2 linked regions of the Phreatobacter oligotrophus genome follow. The protein of the gene in region 1 interacts with the protein of each later gene in a pairwise test. Links are inferred from orthologs where the notes say so. Each region holds a gene or a part of one and is shown on either strand. Other genes may lie near its edges. The genes, in order: C8P69_RS08200 and C8P69_RS16270.

Region 1 (10,428 bases):
GCGGTGGAAACCAACCGGCCGGTGGTCGAGGTGCTGCATTTCGTCGGCGCCCGCGATGCCTTCATCGCCGGCGAGTTCCAGCGCCATTTCCTCTGGCTGGCGCTGAAGGGGGCTGTGGCCGGCGGGCTCGCTGCGCTCGGCGCCATCATGGCCTCGGGCCTCATCGCGGCGCGCTGGCGCGCGACGGCGGGCGGCGACCAGATCGAGGCGCTGTTCGGCTCCTTCGCGCTCGGATCGACCGGCTATGCGGGGATTGTCGTTCTGGTACTGCTGGTGACCGGGGTTGCCGCGGTGACCTGCCGCCTCACGGTGATGCGGACGCTGGCGGCGATCGACTAGGGGCCGGGCGCCCTGCAGAACGGGAGTGCGTCCTTCGAGGCTCGCCTCCGGACGATGCTAACGCATCGCCGGGTCTCGCACCTCAGGATGAGGAGGGTGGTGATTGGCCCCGCTGTCGCCCGGCGGAAGGTCGTGATGCAGAGCACACACGGTCCTCATCCTGAGGTGCGAGCGCCAGCGAGCCTCGAAGGACGCACTTGAGCACTGCAGCGGAACGGCCGCCCAGATGCTACCGGCTCTCGCGAGCCGCCACCGTCACTCCAGCAGGCGCTGGTAGTTGATGCGGAAGAGCCGCTGGTCCGGCCGCACGCGCGGATCGAGATTGTGCAGCGCCACCGAGGTCTCGTAGCCCTGCGCATCATAGACGGTCCATTGGCGCAGCGTCAGGTCGGAGGCGTTGAACAGCACCATCAGGCGGTTGGTGCCGCCGAGCGCCTGGCGCTCCTCCAGCATGACGATGACATAGTCGGGATCGCGGGTGACCGAGGTCACGTTGGCGTCGCGCAGGATGTCGATGCGCTCGGAGAGCAGGAAGCGCAGCGGCGTCTGCGACAGCGGATAGATGTCCTGCGTGTTCAGGCGGCGATCTCGGACGGCGACCGACTGGCCATCGGCGACCACCTCGACCGGGCTCGGCGCATCGTACTGGAAGCGGATCTTGCCGGGCTTGTCGAGATAGAGCTTGCCGGTGGTGCGGCGGCCGTCTGGCCCGACCTGGACGAAGTCGCCCTGCAGGTAGCGGATGCCGTTGAAATAGGCGTTCACCTGCTGGGCGATGTCGCGGGAGTCCGCGTCGACCCCGCGGGCGGCACGCGGCGCGGCGCGGCGGATCGGCGGGGAGAGAGCCGGAGGGGCCGCAGCGGCCGGCGCGGCCTGGGCCGGGGCGGTGGGCGCGCCCCGGGGCGGGGCGGCGCCGGGCGCCGGGCTCAGCTGCATCGGCGCGCCCTGCCCGAAGGCGGGCCCGGCGGCGACGAGGCCGGCGAGGCCCAGCATGAGGCTCCGACGGCTGACGGATCCGGTCTCGGCGGTCGGGGAGGCGGCTCGCGGCGTCAGGGTCATCGGGGTCATGGCGTGAGGGGAGATAGGGAGGCGTTGGGGCGATTTCGAGGCGGCAGGCCCGTCAATCCGCCGCCTCCGGTACCAGGATCTCGCGCTTGCCCGCATGGTTGGCGGGTCCGACGAGGCCCTCCCGCTCCATCCGCTCGATGAGCGAGGCAGCGCGGTTATAGCCGATCTGCAGGCGCCGCTGGATATAGGAGGTGGAGGCCTTCTTGTCGCGGAGCACGACCTGCACCGCCTTGTCGTAGAGGTCGGCCGGCTCCTCGCCGAAGGCGCCCTTGTCGAAGACGGCGCCGTCGTCGCCATCGCCCTCCATGCCCTCATCGTCATCGGTGGTGACGGCGTCGAGATAGTCGGGCGCGCCCTGCATCTTCAGGTGGTTGACGATGCGCTCGACCTCCTCGTCCGAGACGAAGGGACCGTGGACGCGGCTGATGCGGCCGCCGCCCGCCATGTAGAGCATGTCGCCGCGGCCGAGCAGCTGCTCGGCGCCCTGCTCGCCGAGAATGGTGCGGCTGTCGATCTTCGAGGTGACCTGGAAGGAGATGCGGGTGGGGAAGTTCGCCTTGATCGTGCCGGTGATGACGTCGACCGAGGGGCGCTGCGTCGCCATGATCAGGTGGATGCCGGCGGCGCGCGCCATCTGCGCGAGGCGCTGGATGGCGCCCTCGATCTCCTTGCCGGCGACCATCATCAGGTCCGCCATCTCGTCGACGATGACGACGATGTAGGGGATCGGCTCGAGGCCCATTTCCTCCTGCTCGTAGATGGCCTCGCCGGTCTCGCGGTCGAAGCCGGTCTGGACGGTGCGGGTGAGCACCTCGCCCTTGGCCTTGGCCTGCGCCATGCGGGCATTGAACCCGTCGATGTTGCGCACGCCGAGCTTCGACATCTTCTTGTAGCGCTCCTCCATCTCGCGCACCGCCCATTTGAGGGCGACGACCGCCTTCTTCGGGTCGGTGACGACGGGGGTGAGGAGGTGCGGAATGCCGTCATAGATCGACAGTTCCAGCATCTTCGGATCGACCATGATGAGCCGGCACTGGTCCGGGCGGAGCCGGTAGAGCAGCGACAGGATCATGGTGTTGATGGCGACCGACTTGCCCGAGCCGGTGGTGCCGGCCACCAGCAGGTGGGGCATCTTGGCAAGGTCCGCGATGACCGGATCGCCGCCGATCGTCTTGCCGAGCGCGATCGGCAGCTTTTCCTTGGCGGTGATGAAGTCCTGGCTCGCCAGCATCTCGCGCAGCAGCACGTTCTCGCGCTTGGCGTTGGGCAGCTCGATGCCGATGGCGTTGCGCCCCGCGACGAGGGCGACGCGGGCCGAGATGGCCGACATGGAGCGGGCGATGTCGTCAGCGAGGCCGATGACGCGGTTGGAGCGCGTTCCCGGCGCGGGCTCCAGCTCGTAGAGCGTCACCACCGGGCCGGGGCGGACATTGATGATCTCGCCGCGCACGCCGAAATCGTCGAGCGTGGAGGCCAGCGTCGCCGCATTGTCCTGCAGCGCCTCCATCGACATGGACGGGTCGCGCTCCGAGGGCTTCGGCTCGGCGAGAAGGTCCAGCGGCGGCAGCTCGTAGGTGTCGTCCACGCCGTCCGGCGGCGGCAGGGGCAGGGCCTGCTGGATCGGCATGGTGCGCGGACCCGGCGGCGGGGCATGGATGCGCGGGCCGGCGGTCGCGGTGCGGGGCGCGGCCTGCGAGGGCAGCGGCGCCTCGTCCTCGGGCTCATGGGCGGGCGCCATGCGCGGCGCCGGGACCTCGCGCGGCTCATCGCTTCGCGGCCGCGTCGGCGGCGCGTGGAAGGTGCGCGGCTGGCGCTCGGCGGCCGGCTCCTCGAGCACGGGCTCGCGGCGCACGCCGGAGGTCGGCCGGGCGGCGGGCAGGCCGTCGTCGTCAGGCTCCTGGAAGAAGGCCTTGGCGCGGGAGGTGAGGCCGGGCCCGGCGGGGCGGGCCTGGGCCTCGGCCGGCCGGCCAGCGGCCGCGCGCGCCGCGGCGGGGGCCTCGGCCACCATGCGGGCGACCCGCGCCCGCGCCGACAGCATGCCGTGGGTCACGGCGCCCGCGACGTTGGAGACCATGCCGCCGACGAGGCCGGGCTCGCGGTCGTCATCGGCCGGGCGCCGGGCCTTGGGCGCGACGCGGTCGAGCTCTTCCTCGAGCGTCTCCGGCTCGGGGCGGAAGATCCAGCCGATGGCCGCGGCAAAGAGGAACAGGCCGATCGTGGCGACGACCAGCAGCGCGATGATGCGCGACAGGCCGGTGAGCCGGCCGGCAAGGGCCGAGATGACGGTCACGCCGCCATCGCCGATGACGCCGCCGATGCCGGTCGGCAGCGGCCAGCCGGCCGGCGCGGGGGCAAGCGAAGCAGCAACCGCCACCATCATCGCCGCGCCGATGCCGAGCGGCACGCGCAGGCCCTCGCGGTCGAACGGACGGGCGCGCAGCATCAGCCAGCCCCAGACGGCGGACACCGTGAGGAGGGCGACGGCGGCAAGGCCGAAGAGCTGCATGAGGAGGTCGGCAAGGATGGCGCCGGGCTTGCCGATCCAGTTCTTCACCGGGGCATTGGTGGCGTGGCTGAGCGAGGGATCGCCCGCCGTCCAGGTCAGCATCGCGACCGCGGCGATGACGACGCCGGCGAGGATGCCGAGGCCGGCGAGACGGCGCAGCTGCCGCCGCATGGCGCCACCCAGTCCATCGGGGACCAGCGAAGGTCCGGTGTGCCGGCGCGCCACTGCCATCGTCGTCCAATCCCATGCGAGGGAGGACCGCGGCGGCGCGGGAAGACAGCGCCGCCGGCGGACCGTCCGGTTCGGTCGCTCACCCTAGCGAGGCAACGGTTGACGGCCGATTAACCATCGGCAGCTGGCGAGACCCGTGGCGAGGCCGGTCGTCCGCCCGGACCTCCTGTGCCCAAAAAGAAAAGACCCCCGGCACGGTGTGCCGGGGGCCAGGATGGCCTTGGGAGGAAGGCCGGATCAGAGATTGTAGGCGCGCTCGCCATGCTCGGCGAGGTCGAGGCCCTCGCGCTCGCGGTCGGCGGTCACCCGGAGACCGACGACCACGTCGACGATCTTGAACAGGATGAAGGAGCCGATGCCGGAGAAGGCGAGGGTGAAGAGCACCGCCTTGGCCTGCGCCCAGAGCGCCGGGATCAGCTCGTAGGTGCCAGCCACCAGCTCGCCCGGCTTGGTCTCGTAGTCCGGGATGCCGGCGCCGCCGAGGGCGACGTTGACCACGATACCCGTGCCGAGAGCACCGATGATGCCGCCGATGCAGTGGATGCCGAAGACGTCCAGCGTGTCGTCGTAGCCAAAGGCGTTCTTCACCGTCGAGCAGAAGATGAAGCAGACGCCACCCGACACGAGGCCGAGGATGATGGCGCCCATCGGACCGGCGAAGCCGGCGGCAGGCGTGACGGCGACGAGGCCGGCCACCGCACCCGAGGCCGCGCCAAGCAGCGACGGCTTGCCCTTGGCGGCCCATTCGACGAAGAGCCAGGCGAGCGTCGCGGCGCCGGTAGCCACGAAGGTGTTGATGGCAGCGAGCGCGGCGGTGCCGTTGGCCTCGAGGTTGGAGCCGGCATTGAAGCCGAACCAGCCCACCCAGAGGAGCGCGGCGCCGATCAGCGTCATGACCAGCGAGTGGGGAGGCATCAGCTCCTTGCCGTAGCCGATGCGCTTGCCGATGACGAGGCAGCCCACCAGGCCGGCGATGCCGGCATTGATGTGGACGACCGTGCCGCCGGCGAAGTCGAGCGCGCCCCACTGGAAGAGCAGGCCGGCATCCGCCTTGGCTTCGGCGAGCTTGGCCTCGGCGGCAGCCTTGGCGGCAGCGTCGGTGCCGGCAGCGGCAACGGCCTTGGCGGCGTCAGCGATGGCGTCGGGGCCGGCCCAGTACCAGACCATGTGGGCCATCGGGAAGTAGATGAAGGTGACCCAGAGGACGACGAAGAGCAGCAGCGCCGAGAACTTCACGCGCTCGGCGAAGGCGCCGACGATGAGGGCGGGCGTGATGCAGGCGAAGGTCATCTGGAAGATGATGTAGGCATATTCCGGAATGACGACGCCGTTGGAGAAGGTCGCGGCCGTCTTGGTCGGGTCGACATTCATCAGGAAGGCCTTGGAGAAGCCGCCGATGAAGGCGTTGAGGCCACCGCCCGAGGTGAAGGACAGCGAGTAGCCGTAGATCACGTAGATGATCGACACGACGGCCACGATCACGAAGACCTGGGTCAGCACCGACAGCATGTTCTTGGTGCGCACGAGGCCGCCATAGAACAGGGCGAGGCCCGGAATGGTCATCAGCAGCACGAGATAGGCCGAGATGAGCACGAAGGCCGTGTCACCGGCATTCGGCTTCGGGGCGGCGGGGGCGGCCGCGGCGGGCGCCTGGGCGAGAGCGGGGTCGATGACCGCCGCAGCGAGGCCCGCGAGCGCGAGAGCGCCCAAACCCCACCTGGAAAGGCTCGATCTCATCATGTGGAAAGTCTCCAGAGGAATGTCTGTGGTCGGGGAGGAGCGCGTCACAACGCGTCGACGTCGGTTTCGCCGGTGCGGATGCGCACGGCGTGCTCGATCGAGGTGACGAAGATCTTGCCGTCACCGATCTGGCCGGTCTTGGCGGCGCCGGCGATGGCGGCCACGACCTTGTCGACGTCCGGACCTGCGACCGCGACCTCGATCTTCAGCTTGGGCAGGAAGCTGACGGCATATTCGGCGCCGCGATAGATCTCGGTATGGCCCTTCTGGCGCCCGTATCCCTTCACCTCGGTGACGGTGAGGCCATGGACCCCGATCCCCGTGAGGGCATCGCGGACCTCCTCCAGTTTGAATGGCTTGATGATCGCCATTACGATCTTCATGTCGTCATCCCCGCATTGGCTTCCCCCTTGGCCAAAGCCGGGTGAAGCGGTTGTCTGCAAGCCGGGCCGACCAGGTGACCGGCGTCCGAACCGCGTTGGGGGAGTCAATTCTCGTGCCAGTGGCGCGAAGCGCGGGATTATCGCGACAAATCAGATAGTTGAATATGGACGAGGCGCCTCAGGCAGGGCCTCGGCGAGCCACCTGATGAAAAATCGTGCAGCATTCGCGCCCCGCCTTGTTTGGGCCGCGTTTAGCCCGCCGATTTGCACAAGGAAAAGGCAGAACGGTCAGCGCTTCTTCTCGCGCAGGAGGCCTTCCTGCGCCACCGAGGCCACCAATACGCCCTCCCGCGTGTAGATCGAGCCGCGGGTGAACCCTCGCGAGTTCTGACCCGAGGGCGAATCGTGGGCATAGAGCAGCCAGTCATCGGCGCGGAACGGCCGGTGGAACCACATGGCATGGTCGAGGCTCGCGGCCTGCACCGACTGGTCGAAGAACGAGCGGCCATGGGGCACGTTGGCGGCGTCCAGCAGCGTCATGTCCGAGGCATAGGCGAGCACGCACTGGTGGACGACGGGATCATCCGGCAGGGGCGCGGTGGTGCGGATCCAGACGTGGAACTTGCCCTCGGCCTGCGCCTCGCCGGTATAGCGGCCAAACTCGACCGGGCGGATCTCGATGGGCCTTTCGCGGGCGAAATAGGCCTTCATCGCGTCGGACATATGGGCATGGAAGAGCTGGCGCACGTCGGCTTCCGACTTCAGCGCCTCCGGCGGCGGCACGTCCGGCATGGAGAACTGGTGCTCGGCCCCCTCCTCCTCGACGTGGAAGGAGGCCGAAAGCGAGAAGATCGCCGCGCCGTGCTGGATGGCGCGCACGCGCCGGGTCGAGAAGGAGCGGCCGTCGCGCACCCGCTCGACATCGTAGATGATCGGGTGCTTCGGATCGCCCGGCAGCACGAAATAGCCGTGGAGCGAATGCGGCCGCCGGCCCTCTACCGTGCGGCAGGCCGCCACCAGCGCCTGGCCGATGACCTGGCCGCCGAAGACGCGCTGCCAGCCGTCCTGCGGGCTCTTGCCGCGGAACAGGTTCACCTCCAGCCGCTCGAGGTCGAGGATCGACAGGAGATTGGCGACGGCGGAGGCGGGAGGGGCGGACATGGTGGTGCTCGGGCGGGATCAGGGGTCTTCCGCCACAAACCACCCGTTGCGCCAGTGGGTCAAGGCGCGCCGGGGGATGCGGCCCTTGCGCCGCCCGCCTCAGCCGCGCGCCGCCCCGCGCTTGGTGGCGAGCGAGGCGGCAATCACCAGCACGGTCACCGCCGCGATCATCAGCGTCGAGATGGCGTTGACCTCCGGCGTCACGCCGAGCCGCACCTGGCTGTAGACGCGCATGGGCAGGGTGGTCGCGCCCGGGCCCGTGGTGAAGCTCGCAATGACCAGGTCGTCGAGCGACAGGGTGAAGGCGAGGAGGAAGCCGGCGATGACGGCCGGCGCGATGATGGGCAGCGTTACGCGGGTGAAGACCTGCCAGGGCTTCGCGCCGAGATCGGCCGCCGCCTCCTCCAGCGAGCGGTCGAAGGTGACGAGCCGCGACTGCACCACCACCGCGACGAAGCCGCAGGTGAAGGTCGCGTGCGCCACCGTCACCGTCCAGAAGCCGCGCTCGAGGCCGAGCGAGACGAAGAGCAGCAGCAGCGACAGGCCGGTGATGACCTCGGGCATGACGATGGGCGCATAGACGAGACCGGAGAACAGCGTGCGGCCGCGGAAGCGGGCATAGCGGGTCAAGGCCAGCGCCGCGAGCGTGCCGATGACGGTCGCGAGCAGGGCGGAGAGTGTCGCCACCTTCAGCGTCATCCAGGCGGCATCCATCAGCTGCCGGTTCTGCCAGAGGCCCTGGTACCAGCGCGTCGAGAAGCCGCCCCAGACGGTGACGAGCTGGCTGGCATTGAAGGAGAAGATCACCAGGATGACGATCGGCAGGTAGAGGAAGGCGAAACCGAGGGTCAGCGCCGTGGCGTCGAGGAAGCGGGAGCGCGAGGAGATCATCGGCCCGCCTCCAGCTGGCGGCCCTGCTGGCGCTGGTAGACCATGATCGGCCCGACGAGGATGACGAGCAGCACCACCGCCACGGCGGAGGCCACCGGCCAGTCGCGGTTGGAGAAGAACTCGGTCCACAGCGTCTTGCCGATCATCAGCGTGTCGGAGCCGCCGAGGAGGTCGGGGATCACCACCTCGCCGGTGATCGGGATGAAGCAGAGGAAGCAGCCGGCGACGATGCCGGGCAGCGACAGAGGCACGGTGATGCGCCAGAAGGCGAGCCAGGGCGGGCATCCCAAGTCGGCGGCGGCTTCGAGCAGTGTGCGATCCATCCGCTCCAGCGCCGCATAGAGCGGCAGCACCATGAAGGGCAGGTAGGAATAGACGACGCCGATGAGCACGGCCGTCTCGGTATTGGCGATCTGGAGCGGCGCGCCGATGAGACCCAGGCCCAGGAGCAGCTCGTTCAAAAGGCCCTCGGGCTTGAGGATGCCGATCCAGGCGTAGACGCGAATGAGGAAGCTCGTCCAGAACGGCAGGATCACCGCCATGACGAGGATCGGCCGCCAGCGCTCCGGCGCGCGCGCCATGGCATGGGCCATGGGATAGCCGACGAGAAGCAGGATCGCCGTGCCGATCAGCGCGATGCGGATCGAGGAGAGGAAGGCGTCGATATAGAGCCGGTCGCCGGCGAGCACGGCGTAATTGTCGAGCGAGAGCTCGCGCGCCTTGGCGAGCCACCCGGCCGGGCCGTCCTCCAGCCCGAAGACCGGCGTGTAGGGCGGGATGGCGGTCGCGACCTGCGACAGCGACATCTTCGCCACGATGGCGAAGGGCACGAGGAAGAACACCGCCAGCCACAGATAGGGCACGAGGATGATGGTCCGGCGGGTGGCGCGCTCGCTCATCGGGCGCTCCCCCCCGCGGGCAGCCCAGCACCAAGACGAGCCGCCGCCCCACCTCTCCCCGGCGGGGAGAGGTCGGCCGCAGGCCGGGAGAGGGGGCAAAGTCCAGAGGAGGAGATCCTCCCCCTCACCCGCCTCGCTGCGCTCGTCGACCTCTCCCCGCCGGGGAGAGGTGTGGGAGGCCGCAGCGCCCCGGCAAAGGGATGCGAAACGGGTCGCGAGAGGGTTCGTCCCATCACCGCACCAGCAGGATCAGCGCCTCGGGCGCCACGGCAAGCCTGGCCTTGTCGCCCCAGGCGATGGCATCCTCCGCCCGGCGCACGGCATTGGCCACCGCCGCCTTCAGCCTCAGGCCGCCCATGTCGACGTGATAGGTCGACCAGTCGCCGAGATAGCCGATATCGGCGACCGTGCCGGCGAGCATCGACACGCCCTGCGGCCCCGCCTCGCCAGCCGGCAGCAGCCGGGTCTTCTCCGGACGCCAGGCCACGGCCACCGCCTGGCCGACCGAAACGGCCTCAGAGGTCTCCGCAACGACCATGTCGCCGAGCGCCGTCGACACGGTGACGCGGATCCCGTCCACGCCGGAAACCTTGCCCTCGACGCAATTGATGTCGCCGATGAAGTCCGCGACGTAGCGGGTCGCCGGCGCCTCGTAGATGGTCCGCGGCGTGTCGATCTGGGCGAGCCGGCCCTTGTCCATGACGGCGATGCGCGTCGCCATGGTCATGGCCTCGTCCTGGTCGTGGGTGACGATGATGAAGGTGAGGCCGAGCCGCTCCTGCAGCGCCATCAGCTCGAACTGGGTCTCCTCGCGCAGCTTGCGATCGAGCGCGCCAAGCGGCTCGTCGAGCAGCAGCACCTTCGGCCGCTTCACCAGCGCCCGGGCGAGCGCCACGCGCTGGCGCTGGCCTCCGGAGAGCTGGTGCGGCTTGCGCGCCGCGAGGCCGTCGAGCTTCACCATGCGCAACGCCTCGCCGACGCGGGCGACGATCTCGTCGCGCGGCCGGCCCTCCATGGCGAGCCCAAAGGCGATGTTCTTCTCCACGCTCATATGCGGAAAGAGCGCGTAGGACTGGAACATCATGTTGACGGGCCGCAGGTGTGGCGGCACCCCCGCAAGGTCCTCGCCGGCGAGCAGCACGCGGCCCTCGCTGGGGCTCTCGAAGCCCGCCAGCATGCGCATCAGCGTGGACTTGCCGCACCCCGAGGG
Region 2 (11,023 bases), on another replicon or contig:
CATGCCGGAATTCATCTGCTGGAAGATCACCACCGGCGGCACGTCCATGTAGAGGACGGTGGCGAGCGAGGCGACGCCAAGGCAGAAGGCGATCGGCATGCCGATGAGCAGCAGCAGGGCGAAGCTGCCGAAGAGAATGGCGAGTTCCATCGGTGCGTTCCGGCCTTACTCGATCAGGGGGGCGGCGGCATCGACCGCCTCGTCGGTGCCGGCCAGGACCATCAGCAGGCGTTCGACGGAGAAGAGGGCGATGAGCGCGCCGCCGACGGCGACCGGCACGTAGTCCCAGCCCTGGCTGATGCCGATCATCGGGGTGATGGCGCTCCAGGTGCCGACGGCGAGCTGCGTGCCGTAGCCGAGCATGGCCAGCCCAAAGCCCACGAGAAGCACCTCGGTGACAATCTTCAGGACGAAGCGGAGCGGCGGTGGCGAGGCTGCAAGCCCAATCTCGAAGCCGATATGGCCCCGCTCACGCACGCCGGTTGCTGATCCCAGTAGGATGAACCAGCTCATCAGCAGGAGCACGGCCGGCTCGGTCCAGGTCGGCGTGTCGTTGAGGATGTAGCGACCGAAGATGCTCCAGAACACGAGCACGGTCATCACGACGACCCCGAAGCCTGCAACCAGCAGCGAGATGCGGCTGAGCAGGGCTGCCACGGGGCTGAGGCGGGCGAGAATGGCTTGCATGGGGAATGGCCGCGTCACGGGAGCGGAACGGGCCCGCCACCGTGGGCGGCGGGCTCGGCGGAGAAGCGTGTTCAGGTCAGGGCCTGGATGCGGGCGACGAGCTCCTTCATCTTCGCGTCGGTGACGAAGCGGTCGTAGACCGGCTTCATCGCGTCGATGAAGGGCTGCTTCTCCACGGTGTTGATCTGCGCGCCGCCGGCGCGGACCTTGGCCTCGGAAGCCTTCTCGCGGGCATCCCAGAGCTCGCGCATCTTGGCGACCGATTCCTTGGCCGCGGCGCGAATGAGCGCCTGGTCGGCGGCGTTGAACCGGTCGAACGAGCGCTTCGACATGACGAGCACTTCGGGGCTGAGCGAATGCTCGGTCGCCGAGAAGAACTTCGCCACCTCGAAATGGCGGGTCGACTCGTAGCTCGGCCAGTTGTTCTCGGCACCGTCGATGACGCCGGTCTGCAGGCTGGTGAAGACCTCGCCGAAGGGCATGGGCGTGGCATTGGCGCCGAGCGCCTGGACCAGGGCGACGAACATGTCGGACTGCTGCACGCGGATCTTCATGCCGCGCATGTCGGCCGGCGTGTTGATCGGGCGCTTGGAGTTGTAGAAGGAGCGCGATCCCGAATCGTAGAAGGCGAGGCCGACCAAACCATGGGCCGTGAAGTCATTGAGGATCGAATCGCCGATCGATCCGTCCATGACCTTCCGCATGTGATCGACCGAGCGGAAGATGAAGGGCAGGGCGGGCACGTTGGTCGACGCGATCAGATTGTTGAACGGCGCCATGTTGATGCGGTTCATGTCGATAACGCCGAACCGCGTCTGGTCGATCGTGTCACGCTCCTGGCCGAGCTGGGCGGAGTGGAACACGTTGATCTTGATGCGGCCGCTGGTGCGCTGCTCGAGCAGCTGGCCCATGAACTTCACCGCCTCGATGGTCGGATAGCCATCGGGATGGATGTCGGTGGAGCGCAGGGTGACGGTGGCCTGGGCCGAGGCCGGGCCGATAATGGCGGGGCCGGCCACGAGGGCGCCGGCGGTGGACACGAAGGTGCGGCGTGTCAGCATGGGGGATCCTCCCGGTTGCGAACAGGTCCCTTCTGGCGGGGACATATCAGGGGATCGGCTGCCCTCCCATTTGTGGGCTTCCCGATCTGGGCGCAGCCTAGTATACACTTGTATGGAAGTTCAAGCGGGAAAGAGCGGTGACACCATGACCGTGGCCATCCTCCACCAGCCGCCGCCGCGCATCATCGAAAGCGCGGCCGCGCGGGTCGAGCGCGAGCTTCGCGCCGGGATCATCGACCTGACGATAAGGCCGGGCGAGCGCCTGTCGGAATCGGAGATCGCCGACCGGTTCCAGGTGTCGCGCCAGCCGGTGCGCGAGGCCTTCATCGCGCTGATGCGGCAGGGGCTGGTCGACGTCCAGCCGCAGCGCGGCACGGTGGTGGTGAAGCTGTCGGTGCGGCGGATGCTCGACGCCCGCTTCATCCGCGAGGCCATCGAGGTGGCCATCGTCCGGCGCGCCTGCGAGCGCTTCGACCCGCACTATCGCGACCGCGCCGCGGCCCTCATCGCGGCACAGGAGGAAGCGGCGCGCACCGGCGATCACGCCTCTTTCCAGCGGCTCGACAGCCTGTTCCACATCGCCCTGGCGGAAGGCGCCGACTGTCTCGAGGCTTGGAATGCGGTCGAGATGCAGAAGGCCCATATGGACCGCGTCTGCGCGCTGACGCTGCACTCACCGGGATCGATGGGCCCGCTCGTGACCCAGCACCAGGCCATCCTCGACGCGGTGGAGGATGGCGATCCGGAGCGCGCCGTGGCGGCCATGAGCCACCACCTCAGCGAGATCCTGCGGGCCGTGGCCGGGCTCGAGCTGAAATTCGCCGAGCTGTTCGAATAGCTCAGCGTCCTCGCCAGGTGTTGCCGGGCGGCGGCGTCGTCGCCGGATGGGCGGAGGGGATCGACGATCCCCACGAGGCGCGGCCTGGCAGCGCGGCCGCGGCGCGGCGGCCGAAGATGCGGTGCAGGATGGCTGTGACGCCGAAGATGACGGCGAGGCCGAAGAGCCAGCCGAGCATGATGGCGCCGATGCCGAGGCTGTGGGCGCCAGCGGCGATCCAGGCGAAGCTGAAGGGCTCGGGGGTGAAGCCCGGGACAGAGCCGTAGGACACCATGCCCGTCCCGATCGTGTCGAAGACGAGATAGGACAGCAGCGCCACGAACGACCAGACGGCGGCGCCGGCAAAGGCTCCCCACCAGACGAAGCGCATCGACCTATCCTCCCTACCCGCACCATCGCGGCTTTCCCCTGAGGATGTGGGGATGGCCCCCCGCCGTTCAAGTGCGGCGGAATGCGCGGTCAGCGGAAGAGGCGGTCGAGGAGGCCATTGCCGGGCTCGGGGCGCAGCACGGCGCTGCGGTCCTCGGCCTCGCCGGCGGGCCGCTGCGGCCGGCGGCCGGCAGGCTCGACCCGCGACATGGTCATGGGCTGGTCCAGGGTCTCGCCAGGCAGGATGCGGCCCGGCGCGTCGTAGGAGCGCCAGTTACCCGGCAGGTCGACGATCGACTGGCCCTTGTGCGCCTCCGCCATGGTGCGGTTCCACACGTCCACCGGCAGGCCGCCGCCGGTCAGCCGCCGGGTCGGCGTGCCGTCATCATTGCCGAGCCAGACGCCGGCGATGAAGCGCCCGGTGTAGCCGACGAACCAGGCATCGCGGAAATCCTGGCTGGTGCCGGTCTTGCCCGCGACGATCCAGCCGGGCAGGCGCACGGTGCGGGCCGTCCCGGAGACCGTGGTCTGGTTCATCATGGCGTTCATCATTGCCACGTGCCGCGGCTCGACGACCTGGCCGAGGGTCATCGGGCGGCGCTCGAAGAGCACGCGGCCGCTCGTGGTGCGGATCTTGGTGATCACGTGCGGCACAACGCCGACGCCGCCATTGGCGAAGGGCGCATAGGCGCCGACGAGTTCCAGCACGTTCACCTCGGAGGTGCCGAGGGCAATGGAAAGATTGGGCGCGAGGGCCGAGCCGATGCCGAGGCGCTGGGCCGTGCGCACGACCGCGCGCGGGCCGACCTCCTGCCCGAGGCGCACGGCGACGGTGTTCAGCGAGGAGGCGAGGGCGGTGGTGAGGTTCACCTCGCCGCGATAGTCGCGGGTGTAGTTCTCCGGCCGCCATCCCGCGATGGAGACGGGCGAGTCCGAGCGGACGCTGTCCGGCGTCAGGCCATTCTCGAGGGCGGCGAGATAGACGAAGGGCTTGAAGGCGGAGCCGGGCTGCCGGCGCGCGGCGACGGCGCGGTTGAACTGGCTCTGCGCGTAGTCGCGGCCGCCGACGAGGGCGCGCACGGCGCCGTCGCGGTCGAGCACCACCACCGCGCCTTGAGAAACGTTGAAGCGCTGGCCGCCGCGGGTGAGGGCGTCGACCAGGGCCGCTTCCGCCGTCTGCTGGACAGGACCCAGGACCGTCGTCTCGACCATCAGGTCGGTCTCGACCTTGCCGACATAGTCGTCGATGAGGTCCATGACCCAGTCGGCGACATAGTTGATGGAGCCGCCGGGAATGGTGCGGCTGGCATGGGCGGGATTGGAGCGGGCGAGGCGCGCCTGTTCCTCGGTGATGTAGCCCTGGTCCGCCATGGCGGCGAGGACGAGCTGGGCACGGGCCTGCGCGGCTTCGGGGTTGCGTGTCGGAGCAAGCCGCGACGGCGCCTTGACGAGGCCGGCAATGACCGCGGCTTCCTGCACGGTGAGGGCAGTGGCGGGCTTGTCGTAGTAGCGGCGGGCGGCCGCTTCGATGCCATAGGCGCCGGCGCCGAAATAGACCCGGTTGAGGTAGAGCTCGAGGATCTGGTCCTTGGAGTAGTTGTGCTCCAGCCAGAGGGCGAGCAGCGCCTCCTGGACCTTGCGGCCCAGCGTGCGGTCGGGATTGAGGAACAGGTTCTTGGCGAGCTGCTGAGTCAGGGTCGAGCCGCCCTGGCTGACGCCGCGGTTCGTCAGGTTGGTGACGATGGCGCGGCCGAAGCCGATCACGTCGATGCCGAAATGCGAGTAGAAGCGCCGGTCCTCGATGGCGATGAGCGCCTGCGAGACATGTTTCGGCAGGCTCTTCAGCTGGATGGCGGCGCCGCCCATGTCGCCGCGGTTGGCGAGTTCGGTGCCGTCGGCGGCAAGAATGGCGATGTTCGGCGGGCGCGGCGGCACTTCCAGCGTGTGCGTTGGCGGCAGGTGCGCCGCATACCAGGCGACGATGCCGGCGACCGCTATGAGGCCCCAGATGGAGAGGGTCGCGCCCCAGATGACGAGTGTGCCGAAGAGCCCGCGGCGGCGGGCGCGTCGCGGCTTGTCATCGCGGTTGCGGTCGCCCCCGCCGGTGCGGCGGCGCGAGGGGCGCGGAGCCTCCTCCTCGTCCTCGTCGCGGCGGCGGGACCGGGCGGGCTTGGGCTGTTTCGGGGCGGTGGCAGCTTCCGCATAGCGCTGCCAGGGGCGGTCTTCCGGCGAGGCGCGCAGGTCCATGCCGCCGCGGGCCGTGCCGAAGCTCGGTTCGATCCGGTCACCCTGTCGGCCGCGCCGCGCCATGCCTCGCTGTCACCCCCATCGCGTCCTGATGACGCTCTTCACCGGTAAAGCGGGCGCGATGAAGGGGGGGTTAAGGCATTTTTGCGGAGCGCCTTCATTCTCCGGCAGGGTTAACGGGCCGCGAGCATTTACCGGCCCGCCTCGTCCTCGAGCACGCCGGTCAGCACCTTGCGGATCGCCGTCTGGCGCTGGGCGGACTGGATCTTCGCGCCCATGAGGTCGGTGACGTAGAACACGTCCACGGCCCGCTCGCCGAAGGTCGCCACATACGCCGAGGCGATGTTGAGGCTGTGGCGGGAGAGCGCCGAGGTGAGATCGTGGAGGAGGCCCGGCCGGTCGAGGCCGGAGACCTCGATGACAGTGTAGCGGGTCGACCAGGTGTTGTTGATGGCGACGTCCGGGTTGATGCGGAAGGTCCGGGAGCGGTTGCGCGCCGGCGACTTCTTCGCCACTGCCGCCACCGCCTCGCCAACCTTGAGCTCACCGCGCAGCGCCTTCTCGATGGCCTCGGCGATGCGGCGGGCGCGCCTCTCCTCGTCCTCGTCGCGGTCGAAGCCGCGGGTGATGGAGATGGTGTCGAGGGCGAGGCCGTCCGTGGTGGTGTAGATCTGCGCGCCGACGATGTTGGCGCCGGTGGCCGCACAGGCGCCAGCGATGATGGACAGCAGGCGCGGGTGGTCGGGCGCCAGCACAGTGAGGTGCGTCACGCCCTGGCCTGCGAGGAGATCGACGCGGCTCGCCAGCGACTTGCCCTCGGCCTCGGCGGCCATGAGGAAGCGGGCGTGCTCGATCTTGGTGGCGAGGTCCACCTTGAGCCAGTAGGCGGCGTAGTGGCGGCCGATATAGGTGTCGAGCGCATCGCCCGAGAGCTCCGGCAGCCGCTCGGGGACTGCCTTGCGGAATTCCAGCTGCGCGAGTTCGACGCGGCGGGAGCGGTTGACCTCGGAGAAGCCGCCGGTCACGACCGGCTCGGTCTCGTAGTAAAGCGTCTTGAGGAGCTGGCTCTTCCAGCCGTTCCAGACGCCCGGCCCCACCGCCATGATGTCGGCGGTGGTCAGGATGAGCAGCAGCTTCATCCGCTCGAGCGACTGGACCACATTGGCGAAGGTCTCGATGGTCTTGCGCTCGGCAAGGTCGCGCGACTGGGCGATGGTCGACATGACGAGGTGCTGTTCGACCAGCCAGGCCACCGTCTCAGTTTCGAGGGCGGTGAGTCCGAAGCGCGGGCAGAGCTTGCGGGCGATCTTCGCGCCGGCGGTCGAATGGTCCTCGGGCTTGCCCTTGGCGATGTCGTGCAGGAACAGCGCGACATAGAGCAGGTCGCGGTTGCGCGGCTGGATCGACTTGACGATGTCGGCGGCCAGCCCATCCTCCGGCTTGCCGTCATGCTCGATGCGGTGGAGCACGCCGATGCAGCGGAGCAGGTGCTCGTCCACCGTGTAGTGGTGGTACATGTTGAACTGCATCATCGCCACGACCCGGCCGAAGTCAGGCACGAAACGGCCGAGCAGGCCTGCCTCGTTCATCCGGCGCAGCACCACTTCCGGCGTGTTGGCGGAGGTGAGGATCGACAGGAAGAGCTGGTTCGCCGCGGGATCGTGGCGCAGCTTGTCGTCGACCAGCTTCAGCGACTTGGTGAGGAGCCGGATCGCATCGGGGTGGAAGGCGAGATTGTAGCGATCCGCCAGCCAGAACATGCGGATGAGATTGACCGGGTCGCGCGAGAAGGCGCCCTCGTCCGCCACGGTGATGCGATCGTGGTCGATCTGGAAATCGGCGCTCTCCTTGAAGCCGCGGCGCGATTTCGGCCGGAGCCTTGCGATGAAGCGGTCGAGGACGGGGGCGGGCTTTTCGTGGCGCTCTTCCAGCTCGGCACAGAGGATGGCGGTGAGGTCGCCGACATCCTTGGCGATGAGGAAGTAGTGCTTCATGAAGCGCTCGACATCGACGAGGCCGTTATGGTCGCGATAGCCGAGGCGCGGGGCGAGCTCGCGCTGCAGGTCGAAGGACAGGCGCTCTTCCGAACGGCCGGTGAGGAAGTGCAGGTGGCAGCGGACCGTCCACAGGAAGGTCTCGCAACGCCGGAACATCTGCGCCTCGCGGCGGGTGAAGACGCCCTTGCGGGCCAGTTCCTCGTCGGTCTTCACCCGGTAGGCATAGCGGGCGATCCAGAACAGCGTGTGGAGGTCGCGCAGGCCCCCCTTGCCATCCTTGACGTTGGGCTCGACGAGATAGCGGGACTGGCCGGTCTTGCGATGCCGCTCGTCGCGCTCGGCGAGCTTGGCGGCGACGAAGTCCGGGACGGTGTCCTTGACCACCTCGGCATCGAAGCGGCGCTCCAGCTCGCCGAAGAGCTTCTCGTCGCCGAGGATGTAGCGCGCCTCCAAGAGGGCGGTGCGGATGGTGAAGTCGGCGCGGGCCTGGCGGATGCATTCATCCACCGACCGGGTGGCGTGGCCGACCTTCAGGCCCATGTCCCAGAGGCAATAGAGCATGGCCTCGGCGACGCTCTCGCCCCAGGCGGTCTGCTTGTAGGGCAGCAGGAACAGGAGGTCGATGTCGGAGCCCGGCGCCAGCATGCCGCGGCCGTAGCCGCCGGTGGCGACGATGGTCATGCGCTCGCCGGATGACGGGTTCTCCGAGGGGTAGAGCTGGTCGGTGATCCAGCCATAGAGGGTGCGGATGACGTCGTCCTGGAACAGCGACAGGGCCTCGGCGCAGGTGCGGCCGTCGATGCTGGCGATGAGCCGTTCCTCGGCAACCTTCCGGGCCTCGATCAGGCGCTTCTTGAGGAGCTGGACGACCTCGGCCCGGGCCTCGCGCGTCCGCCCCGCCTCGACCTTCACGCGCCGGACATCGGCGACGAGCAGGGCCGGGTCGAGGAGCGGGCCGCGCGGCGCTGCGCTGCGCGACGGACGGAGGGTGACAGGCGAATCCATGGGCGTCTTCACGTCATAAGGGTCGGCGGACCATACGCGCATCGCGGGGGTGATGCGAGCGAGCTGGCTTCAGGCCTGACCAGCGCCCCTAGAGGCCGGCGGCGCCTCCGTCGGCACGGGGATCGTGTGCCCCGGAGAGCGACATGTCGGTGTGCAGCGTGACGCCGCCGGCATGGCCCATCGTGTCGGAATAGGCTTCATCCACGACGGCGGTCTGGTGGCCGATCTTCTCGAGCGACGCGATGAGACCCTCGTCGAAGCGCGGCTCGAAGCGCAGGCTGGTGACCGAGGATCCCCAGGTGCGGCCGAGCAGCCAGCGCGGCGCGTCGAGGGCTGCCTCCAGCGGCTGGCCATGGCGCACGTGCCGCTCGAAGATCTGCGCCTGGGTCTGCGGCTGGCCCTCGCCGCCCATGGTGCCATAGGCGAAGACGCGCCCGTCCTTCAGCTGGGCCATGGCCGGGTTCAGCGTGTGGAAGGGGCGGCGGCCCGGCTCGAGCGGATTGAGCGCGCGCGGGTCGAGCACGAAGCTCGCGCCGCGGTTCTGCATGAGGAAGCCGGTCGACTTCGAGACGCAGCCGGAGCCGAATTCCCAGTAGATCGACTGAATGTAGGAGACGACGCGGCCTTCCGAGTCCGCCGCGCCCATCCAGATCGTGTCGCCCGGGGCGGGCTTGTGCGGCCAGGGCAGGGCGCGGCCCATGTCGACCTTGCCCGCCTCGGCCTTCAGCGCGTCTGGCCGCAGGAAGGCGAGGGGATCGCCGTCGAGGCGGTCATAGTCGGTGACGAAGCGATCGCGCACGATGAAGGCGCGCTTGGTTGCCTCGACGATGCGGTGGACGAAGCCGAGCGTGTCCGGGGTCACCGAGCCGTGCATGGCCTCAAGCTGGTCGACGATGCCGAGGATCATCAGCGAGGCGAGGCCCTGCGTCGGCGGCGGCATGTTGTGGAGCGTGCCGAGCGAATGGGCGAGGCTCAGCGGCGCGCGCTCGACCGCGTAATAGGCCTGGAGGTCGGCGCGGGTGACGGGCGAGCCGATGGCCTCGAGGTCACTCGCGAGTTCGCGGGCGATGTCGCCGCGATAGGCGTCCTGGAACCCGGAGCGGGCGAGGTGGTCGAGCGTGTCCGCCAGCGTCGTCTGCTTGAGGATCGTGCCCTCGGTGGGCGGCTTGCCGTCAACGAGGAAGGTCTCGGCGAAGCCGGGGCAGTCCTTCAGCTCGTAGAGCTTGTCGACGGTGAGGCGGGCCTGGGAGCGGCTGACCTTGTAGCCCTCGCGCGCTGCGCGGATGGCCGGCTCCATCATGACGGTGCGTGGCAGCTTGCCGCCGGAGGCCTTCGCCATGGCATTGGCAAGGCGCCAGCCGCCGATGGCGCCGGGCACGGTGAGCGCGGCCAGCGGACCGCGGGTCGGGATCTCGTAGAGCCCCTTGTCGAGATAGGAACGGAGCGTCGCGCGCTCGCCGGCATAGCCGCAGGCCTCGATGCCGTGGACGCGGCGGCTCGGCTGGTGGATGAGCCAGAAGCCGTCGCCGCCCACATGGGTCATGTGCGGATAGACCGCGGCGATGGTGGCCGCGGCGGCGATCATGGCCTCGATGGCGTTGCCGCCCTCGGCGAGGATCTGCCGGCCAGCCTCTGCGGCGGCGGCGTGGGGGGCGGCGACAACGCCGCGCGAGAAGGGGCCTTCAGACATGCATGCGCTCTCCGGACCGCCAGGATAGACGAAGGCGCGACGAAACGGGAATATGCAAGCCCGCCGTGGAGGACCCTGTGCGCGGTGAACGCAGCGGCGTCAGATCGCCATGCTCTTGTGGAGCGCGTCGCGGTCCACCTCGCCCTTCAGCCCCTGCACCACGACGCGGCCGCGCTCCATCACGTAGAAGCGGTCGCCGAGCTCCTCGGCGAAGTCGAGATATTGCTCCACCAGCAGGATGCCGATGTCGCCCTTCTGGCGCAGATAGTCGATGGCGCGGCCGATATCCTTGATGATCGAGGGCTGGATGCCCTCGGTGGGCTCGTCCAGCACGATGAGGCGCGGACGGGTGACAAGGGCGCGGCCGATGGCAAGTTGCTGCTGCTGGCCGCCCGAGAGGTCGCCGCCGCGACGGCCGAGCATGTCCTTCAGGACGGGGAAGAGCGAGAAGATGTCATCGGGGATGGTGCGGTCGGCGCGCTTCAGGGGCGCAAAGCCCGTCTCCAGGTTCTCCTTCACCGTCAGCAGCGGGAAGATCTCGCGGCCCTGCGGCACATAGGCGATGCCCCGCCGCGCGCGCTCGAAGGGCGGCATGCGGCTGATGTCCCGGCCCTCCCACAGGATTTCGCCGCCGGAAATCGGCTGATGTCCCATGATGGCGCGCATGAGCGAGGTCTTGCCGACGCCGTTGCGGCCGAGGACGCAAGTGACCTTGCCGGGCTCGACCACGACGGAGACCTCGCGCAGGGCCTGGGCGGCGCCGTAATGGAGATCGACGGATTTGACGTCCAGCATGGATCAGCGCCCCAGATAGACTTCGATGACGCGCTCGTCCGCGCTCACCTGGTCGAGGCTGCCCTCGGCGAGGACCGAGCCCTCGTGCAGGCAGGTGACCTTCACGCCGAGGTCGCGGATGAAGCCCATGTCGTGCTCGACCACGACCACCGAATGGGTCTTGGCAATGTCCTTGAGGAGGTCGGCGGTTGCGGCGGTTTCCACGTCGGTCATGCCGGCGGCCGGCTCGTCGACGAGCAGGAGCTTGGGGTCCTGCGCCAGCAGCATGCCGATCTCCAGCCACTGCTTCTGGCCGTGGGAAAGGTCCCCCGCCAGGCGCTTGCGGTGGTCGCCG

Evidence for each region.
Region 2: the proteins of C8P69_RS08200 (region 1) and C8P69_RS16270 interact in binary tests that used the Escherichia coli proteins (3 or more experiments, as listed by UniProt). The link is inferred for Phreatobacter oligotrophus from one-to-one orthologs.

Annotation. Positions count from the first base shown.
Region 1 is NZ_PZZL01000003.1:209,568-219,995, forward strand. The notes cover bases 4,599-7,388. They hold C8P69_RS08200 (P-II family nitrogen regulator), read right to left. Parts: upstream 6,268-7,388; coding sequence 5,929-6,267; downstream 4,599-5,928. Other genes in these bases: C8P69_RS08195 (ammonium transporter), read right to left, coding at 4,599-5,881; tesB (acyl-CoA thioesterase II), read right to left, coding at 6,556-7,388. Outside these bases: C8P69_RS08180 (cell division protein FtsX), read left to right, coding at 1-339; C8P69_RS08185 (LolA family protein), read right to left, coding at 595-1,332; C8P69_RS08190 (DNA translocase FtsK), read right to left, coding at 1,460-4,144; more of C8P69_RS08195, read right to left, coding at 4,382-4,598; more of tesB, read right to left, coding at 7,389-7,428; C8P69_RS08210 (ABC transporter permease), read right to left, coding at 7,528-8,316; C8P69_RS08215 (ABC transporter permease), read right to left, coding at 8,316-9,218; C8P69_RS08220 (ABC transporter ATP-binding protein), read right to left, coding at 9,451-10,428. UniProt on the Escherichia coli protein: Involved in the regulation of nitrogen metabolism. Regulates the activity of its targets by protein-protein interaction in response to the nitrogen status of the cell.
Region 2 is NZ_PZZL01000007.1:122,860-133,882, reverse strand. Bases 5,194-8,578 are described here. They hold C8P69_RS16270 ([protein-PII] uridylyltransferase), read right to left. Parts: upstream 8,205-8,578; coding sequence 5,394-8,204; downstream 5,194-5,393. Other genes in these bases: C8P69_RS16265 (gamma-glutamyltransferase family protein), read right to left, coding at 8,293-8,578; C8P69_RS16275 (transglycosylase domain-containing protein), read right to left, coding at 5,194-5,265. Also shown: C8P69_RS16300 (TRAP transporter large permease), read right to left, coding at 1-150; C8P69_RS16295 (TRAP transporter small permease), read right to left, coding at 166-687; C8P69_RS16290 (TRAP transporter substrate-binding protein), read right to left, coding at 759-1,748; C8P69_RS16285 (GntR family transcriptional regulator), read left to right, coding at 1,894-2,586; C8P69_RS16280 (hypothetical protein), read right to left, coding at 2,588-2,956; more of C8P69_RS16275, read right to left, coding at 3,046-5,193; more of C8P69_RS16265, read right to left, coding at 8,579-9,894; urea ABC transporter ATP-binding subunit UrtE, read right to left, coding at 9,994-10,689; urea ABC transporter ATP-binding protein UrtD, read right to left, coding at 10,693-11,023.